Regions from separate parts of the Deinococcus cellulosilyticus NBRC 106333 genome, predicted to be linked through region 1. Evidence: riboswitches for the same ligand, from Rfam matches in the RefSeq annotation. Region 1 holds a riboswitch; the other holds the start of a gene.
What was found. Region 1 has a riboswitch for cyclic di-GMP ahead of DC3_RS16425 (S8 family peptidase). Riboswitches for the same ligand answer to the same signal wherever they lie in the genome.
Positions count from the first base shown of each region.

Region 2: another riboswitch for cyclic di-GMP. It lies ahead of DC3_RS04335 (RCC1 domain-containing protein); the one in region 1 lies ahead of DC3_RS16425 (S8 family peptidase).

Region 1 is NZ_BJXB01000015.1:33,629-37,604, reverse strand. It holds gene DC3_RS16430 (EAL domain-containing protein) at 1-983, opposite strand, end outside; gene DC3_RS16425 (S8 family peptidase) at 1,126-2,259, opposite strand; cyclic di-GMP riboswitch class II at 2,347-2,430, opposite strand; gene kynU (kynureninase) at 2,622-3,806, opposite strand.
Region 2 is NZ_BJXB01000003.1:114,041-118,016, forward strand. It holds gene DC3_RS04325 (beta strand repeat-containing protein) at 1-575, shown strand, start outside; gene DC3_RS04330 (M23 family metallopeptidase) at 736-1,317, shown strand; cyclic di-GMP riboswitch class II at 1,479-1,563, shown strand; gene DC3_RS04335 (RCC1 domain-containing protein) at 1,943-3,127, shown strand; gene DC3_RS04340 (DUF3197 domain-containing protein) at 3,205-3,594, opposite strand; gene DC3_RS04345 (S4 domain-containing protein) at 3,775-3,976, shown strand, end outside.

The DNA of each region.
Region 1 (3,976 bases):
TGTTCGGCCTCGGCTTTCAGGACCTGGGATTCCAGATCGTGGGCTTCCCGGGCAGTAGAGAGGGCTTTGGTGATTTGGCCTTCCGCCTCGTACACCTGGGAGGTGAGTTTCAGCACCCGGGAGAGGGCACGGTGGCGGTTGCTGCTGCGGGTCAGTTCCTCGGCTTCAAAGAGCACGTCCTGCGCGAGGGTCAGGTGCTCTTCTTGCAGGTGGGTCTCGGCCTCACTGATCAGCACTTCAATCAGGATGTCGAGGTCCTCACTGGCCCTTGCCAGATTGGTGGCATCATGAAAGGCCACCAGGGCAGCTTCCAGCATCCCACGCTGGCGGTACAGCACCCCGAGGTGCCTGAGGGCATCGGCGGCAATGAAGCTCTTTCTGGAGGTGATGTCCAGTGCTGAAGAAAGCAGCTTTTCGGCTTCATCGAGCCTGCCCCGCCGCAATTGAAACTCCCCGTAGTTGGTGCTGAGGATGGCCTCTCCCATGGGGTGTCCGGCGTTGCGCACGAAGGTCAGGGCTTTCTGGTAGTGCCGCTCTGCACTGTCCGGATCACCAAGATCGTCGTACACGCGGGCAAGATTGGTGGAGATGGTGGCCGACAGCACGTCTTCTGCACTGCCGTGCACGGTTTCGGCCTGCAACAGGAAATCCAGTGCAGTATTGAAACTTCCCAAATCGGTGTGAAGGGCTCCGATGTTGCACAGCAGTGCAGCCTCTCCCCTCAGGTCTCCCAGGGCACGGCGGATCTCCCGGGCTTCCTGCAGGTGGAAGAGGGCGGCGTTGCTGTCTCCCCGTTTGTGTTCCAGTTTGGCCATGCCGTTCAGGGCATCTGCCAGCGTCTCCTGGTCCCGGTACAGTCTGGCCCGCACCGCTGCCTGTTCGTACAGCAGGGCTGCGCGTTCATCGTCTTCATCGGTGAAAAGCCGCGCTTCCTCGAGGAGGCGTTTGGGGGTTCGCAGGCTGGAGGGGTTCTGGTCAGGCATGTGGACCCATTTCCTGGTGCACGGATGGATTGAGGGGATGAAAGGAGAAGGGGAAAAGGGAGAGCCCTCTCTTCTGATGATGACCTGTTCTCGATGCATTGTCACCCGGGAAGGCAAAAGCTTCCCGGGTGAATCACACGTTTTATTTCAGGGCCTGTTTCAGGAAGAGGCTCATGTCGATGATGCCGCCGTTGCTGGTGGACTGGGCCAGTGTGGTCAGTTTCCAGTTGTTCGCATTTTCACCGAGGGCGAGGGCCAGAGCGCCGGTCACCAGCGGTGCACTGAAGCTGCTGCCTGTGCCGTACACCACGCGCTGTCCAGGGTAGGCAGTGAAGAGGTTCACGCCGGGAGCGAGCACCTCGTTGCCCTTGTTGTTCCAGCTGACGCTGCTGCCATCGCCGTTCACGCTGCCCACACTGAGGCCTGAGAGGTCAAGCAGGGGATCATTTCCGAGTTGCAGGGCTGGAACGAGGGGCTGGTTGCCTCCGCTGTTCCCACCCGAAGCAACAATCAGGACTTTCTTGCTGGCCGCATACAGCATGGCGGTGTACACGCTGGAGGTGAGGGTGTCGGTGCTGACGCTCATGTTGATGATGTCGGCCCCGCCGTTCACAGCGTCATAGATGGCCTTGGCCACATCTCTGGAGCGACCGGAACCATCGGAGGTGATCACCCGGAAGGCGGTGATGGTGGCTTTTGGAGCAACCTGACGGATCAGGCCAGCCACGGCTGTACCGTGTCCATAGGCCACATCGGTGTCGGCACCTTCTTCGCTGGCGTTGCTGTCATTGCCGAGGTAATCCCATCCAGACTTCACGGCTCCTGTGAGCATGGGGTGGTTGAGGTCCACACCTGTGTCAATCAGGGCAATGTTGACCCCTGCTCCGAGGTTGGGGGCAAGCAGCTGTGCCTTGTCCAGGTTGATCAGTTTGAAGGGCTTGCTGTTGTCCGGTGCGGGCAGGAAGACCCCTTCGGCCCACCATCTGACGGCACTGGCCCACCACCTGACGGCATCGGTCCAGTATTCGAGTCCGCTGTTGGTGCCACTGACCCACCATTTGACCCCACTGGTCCACCAGCGCACGGCAGTGGTCTGGTAGTTGCTCCTGTCCGAGAGGGTCATGTCGAAGACATCGGCACTCCCGAGCTGGCTGATCTCGGGATTCTGCACCTCTGCGGTGGCTTCCGGGGCCTTTGGGGTCTGACTGCAGGAGGCCAGGCTGAGCAGGACGGTTGTGATAAGGATCAGGCGTTTCAGAACAGAAGTGTGTGACATGGTCACTCCCTCCTTTACTCCCACAATCGAGAGACACCACCTGCATGTGCAGATGGACGTAGACCACGGTGATGCTTGCATCACGTGGAGACCAATAGCCGGTCGCACCACTGACTCCACCTTTCCCAGGTGCCCGAATACAGGAAAGGCTTCAACGTCTCTATCAGCCAGAGGGGTTGGCTCTGTACTGATTGATTCCAGTATGACAAAAAAAGCGCTTCAGCGTCAATCCACACGCCAAAAACGCCTCTTTACAAATGCCAGAAATTCCCTCTAATACGGGAAATTCCTGATGTTTAACACTTTCCGTACATCTGGGTCAAATTCCCTCAGCCAGACTTCAGAAACCTGTACAGTCAGGTTCAGACCACCCGGGTGCTTTTCTGTTCAAAAGCCATGTAGGAGCGGGTGTCGAGCAGTTCCCGCAGCACCTGAACCGTCTGTTGCAGCTCCTCTTCGGTGTTGTACAGGGCCACCGGAGCCATGCGCAGGATGTCCGGGGCCCGGAAGTCCGGCACAATTCCTTTTTCCCTGAGGGCCAGACTGAGCAGTCTCGCCTGGGGATGCTGCACACTGACATGGCCTCCCCTGCGGTGCACCTCTCTGGGGGTCACCACCCGGAGTTCAGGGGTGTGTTCATCCAGAAGCTTCATGAAATGCGTGGTGAGTTCCAGGGAACGTGCCCGGATCTCTTCAATGCCCACCTTCCTGAACGCTTCAAGTGCCCCTTCAAGTCCGGCCAGGGCCAGAATGCTCGGGGTGCTGATCTGGTACGCACCTGCTCCATGCTCGGGTGTGAAGTAAGAGCGCATCTCGAAGGTGCTGGCTTTCTGGTGGCCCCACCATCCCCTCAGGCCAGGGAGGCGGTCAAAGTGCTTCTCATGCACAAAAAGGCCACCGGGTGCACCCGGACCCGCATTCAGGTATTTGTAGCTGCACCACACCGCAAAATCCACGCCCCAGGCGTGCAGGTGGTGGGGCACAGAACCTGCAGAGTGGGCCGCATCCACCCCCAGCACAATGTTCTTCTGCTGGGCCAGCAAAGCGTACTTTTGGATGTCCAGCAACTGCCCACTGGCATAAAGCACCGTTGGGAGCAAGACCAGGGCCACATCCTCCTGGAATGCAGCAGCAATGTCTTCATCATTCAGGGTGTAACCGTCTCGCGAAGGAATCAGGCGCAACTCGGCGTCATGGCGCTCTGCCCAGGACTGCAGGGCATACAGGTCACTGGGGAAATCCAGTGCAGTGGCCACCAGATGCTTCTTCTGGGCTGTGGGCTGGTAAAAGGTGGCAAGCAGGGCATGCAGGTTCATGGTGATGCTGCCTGTGGCAATCACCTCTTCAGGCCGTGCTCCCATCAGGTCTGCCAGGGTGGGACTGAGGGTTTCGGCAAGGCCAAACCAGCTTTCCCAGCCGTTCACGGCCTGCTCCTGCCATTCCTGCAATCTGCGGCCAATCGCCTGCACGCTGGCATGGGAGGTGAGGCCCAGCGAATTGCCGTCCAGATAGATCCCCTCGGGGTAAATGAAGTCCTGTCTAAGCATTTGACGGTATTCTAACCTGCCCGCTGTGCAGCCCAGCAAGCCGCGTCCAGCGAAGGTGGACAGCTGTGTTTCTGACAGAGGCTTTCTGAAAAGCCTGAAAAACAGCACCTTCATGAAATTGAATCGTGCACAATCTGACGAATCGGTTCGAAAGGGTGTGCCAGCATGGG
Region 2 (3,976 bases), on a different contig from region 1:
TGCAGGTCGGGTACAGCTGGCCGCGCCTGAGTGACGGCAGCTTCAAACCCTGTGAATACCACGTGCTGGTGAGCGTCCCCTCCAACCTTGCCGCCAACTCCGTCGATAAAGTGAGGGTCAAGGCAGAACTCACCTGGCAGAACAACACCAGCGTCAAAGATCCCCTGTATCTGCTGGACACCACCACCACCCGCACCCTGGGCAACGGAGGCAAACTCAGCCTGACCAAGGGCCTGCGCAACATCACCCAGGGAGAAACCTCCTACACCACCAGCAACGGAGGCAAGGTGGGGGAAACCATCGAGTACAAGATCACCTTCACCAACTCTGGAGACACCGTGATCACCGACATCGTGCTCGGGGACAACATCCCCTACTTCACCGACCTGCTGCAGAACATGTATGGAGCCACAGGAGAGATGGAACTGCACTGCCCGAATGGCGCTGTGGTGAATGTCCACCTCGGGGTGGTCGGTGTGATTGATCTGCCCCTGAATTTGCCCACCAGTTGCAACATCACCCAGATGGCCCCGGGAGATTTCGGGTACTTCCTGTATCAGGTGAAAATCCGCTGATTCCAGCACCCTGGACACCCGCACCCCGGCCACCTGCCGGGGTGTTTCTGTTGAAAAGCGCTGTCAATGGGGAAAATCCTGATCCGACTTTGATTGATGTGACCTCACCCGCACAGAATGACGGCTCTGATTCTGGTCTCAAAAAGCCTATCCTGTCGGTATGCCACTGATGTTTCCGATGCGGTCCGAGGGAAAACCGCAGATTACTGCGGTCTATGCAGACAGAACCTACCCCACCCATCTGGGTTACCACACCGGATGGGACTGCAATTACTATTACGACTGGGTGAAACGCAAAAACATTGCTGGAGACGGAGACCTGGGGTTGCCCTTCCTGGCCGTTGCAGATGGAGAAGTAAAATACATCAGCAACCATGCCGGAGGCCTGTGGGGTGGCCTGATCGTGATCTGGCATGAGCAGTACGGGATCTACTCCAGATACGGTCATGACCTGCTGGAACAGGACCTCATCAAGGTGGGGGACAGGGTCACTGCAGGCCAGGAGATTGGCAGGATCGGGAAAGGGGAGAGGGGCACATTCCTGGCCCACCTGCACATCGACTTTCCCAGGCAGATCCCTGGAGATGAACGTGGAGCGCCGTTCTATGCCTTCTGGCCGGGAAGAAACCGGGACATGTGCCGCACCTTCTTTGTGGACCCCTCCAAGCTGTACCAGAAATTCAGGGCAGCCACGCCAGACATGCACGATGAAATGCGCCTGTTCACCAGCGCATACCGCTGAAGCCTCGGGGGCAGGGTTGCAGCGCTGGAAAATGCAGTGCTGGAAACAGGACATCACCTTTGTACAGAAACTGTTACCCAAATCTAAAATAAAAAAGCCTTGCAGGACAGTAAAAAACCCTTCTCAAAACGGGGAGGGAGTGGCATAATGTGTATCAGAGATTTGGCTCATGAGGCGATGAAGCGTTCTCCCGTATACGGGCACCTGGGAAACGCAGAGCCAGTGGTGCGACCGGCATGGAGCAATTGGTCCTCTGTATTTCTGCGTTCAGCAGTACAGTCCAACCCATTGTTGTCGTTGTCGGTCACTCTTCCCCACTCGGAAGGAGTGACTTTCAGCATGTTACAGACAGAAGAAAACACCAGGAACCGCGGTCCCAACCCACCCAGACAGATCTGCAGGCCTCTCAAGGCACCGCAGCATCGGTTTGAACCCTGACCCCTGATTTTTTCTGACAGCACCCCATGAAAGCACAGAGAAGTCCCCTTCTCTGCAGGTGAATGCTGTTTTGAAAAACCACAGGCAGCCAGCGTGGGACAGGAAGGCAGTGCACAGCACTGGTGAGGACCTCCCACAGACGATGTGACCCCACAGTCACCGTTTCAAATTTTCCTCACACCGCACCATGAAAAACACCCTGATTCTGACAGGCCTGACCTTCCTGATGGTCGCCTGTGGCACCCAATCTGTTCCCTCCCAGACCGTTTCCGAACCCTCCACCGAAGTCAGCACCGAAACCCCTGCACAGGCCCCTGAAGGTGCTGCAGACATGAATGCCCTGGTTGCACCTATTGCTGCTCCCCGCAACCTTTCCAGTGGGAACCAGCACAACCTTGGGATTGTGGGCGGTGTGCTGAAAGCCTGGGGATGGAACGGTTACAACCAGATCAGCAATGCGAACACCCTCAGTGGCATCACCGAAGTGGCCGCAGGCTGGAACACCTCCCTGGTTCGCAAGAGCGATGGCACCGTGTACGCCTGGGGCCGCAACGAATTCGGACAGCTGGGTCTTGGCAACAAGGTCGACCAGAGTGCGCCCCAGAAGATTTCCACCCTCAGCAATGTGACCGCCATCAGTGCAGGCATGGAACACAGCCTGGCCCTCAAGAGTGACGGCACTGTGTGGGCCTGGGGCCACAACAATGTGGGCCAGATCGGAGACGGCACCAGCACCGACCGCCTGACCCCCGTGCAGGTCAAGGGCCTCTCTGGCATCGTGCAGATCACCGCAGGCCTCGGGCATTCCCTGGCCCTCAAGAACGACGGCAGCGTTTGGGTGTGGGGCTGGAACATGGACGGACAGCTGGGCACCGGAAACACCACCACCCTGACTGTTCCTGTGAAACTCACCACCATCTCTGGCGTCACCCGCGTCTCTGCAGGGCACTACCACTCCCTGGCCCTCAAGAGCGACGGCACCGTGTGGGCCTGGGGCGACAACCACAATGGTCGCCTGGGCAACAACAGCACCATTGGCAGCAAACGCCCTGTGCAGGTTCAGAAGCTCAGTGGAGTGAAAGACCTCGTTGCCGGACCCGCCCACAACCTCGCCCTCACCACCAGCGGTCAGGTGTACAGCTGGGGCAAGAACGACAGCGGACAGCTGGGCAACGGCACCCTGATCGATCAGAAAACCCCCGTGCTGGTTCCCGGAATCAGCGCTGCCACTGCCCTCTCCACGGGCCGTGCCCACAGTGTGGTCCTGACCAGCACTGGCAAACTCTGGGCATTTGGCAACAACTTTGGCGGACAGCTCGGTGATGGCACCACCACCAACCGCATGTCCCCTGTGCAGGTCACCAAACTGTAATTCCACGCGGACCACAATCTCTGATCAGAAGCCCGGGTTTTCCCGGGCTTCTGATCGTGTGGATTCAAATGTCTGGATTAAATGTAGATGTTGTAATCGGTGGGGTTGGCCTTCGAGAGCAGAACCTTGAGGTCTGCCTCGTCAGGGTCGCTGGTCATGCGCTGGAAATCATAAGGATTGACCACGGTTTCCTTGAAGTTGGTCACCCCTGAAGCAATGGCGGTCTGCACCACGTCCCTGAGGGCTTCGATGCCTGCCTGCCCATAGTGGGGACCGAAAGCAGGAACGCTCAGGGTGCTGGCCTCCTTGTTGTGCACCAGCACGCTGTAACGGGCGATGTTGCGGTGCCCCTGAAAGTCGGTGATCACAATGAACATGGTCTGGGCGTTGAAATCACTTTTCTCCAGCAGCAGGGAGAGGGTTTCTTTCGGTGCACCGATGGTTCCGGTGATTTCTGGAGTATGCATGGTCTCATCTTAACGTCTACGAGCGCAGCAAGACGGGAACTTTTGGCAAAGTCTCCTGGAAGCCTTTCACCTCTGGGTGGCACGCCTGAGATTGTGAACCATTTCTGTGGCATTTTCTCCTGTGCGATAGGCAGAAATCACGATGTGCGGAGGGGGAGAGCTGTGCTACTTTGATAGCATATGAACCTCTCCAAACTCATCGCTCAGGCTGCCGGAGGACGGGTGATCCGCACTGGATTCATCCCGCAGGACAGCGTGAGCCGCCGTGAACTGAACAGCCCCGAGGTGAAACATCACATCTCTGGTGGTTTTCTCAATGCAGAACGCATCGTTCTGACCCTGTACCCCGAACACATCCCCAGTGTCAGCGATCCCGTGGACA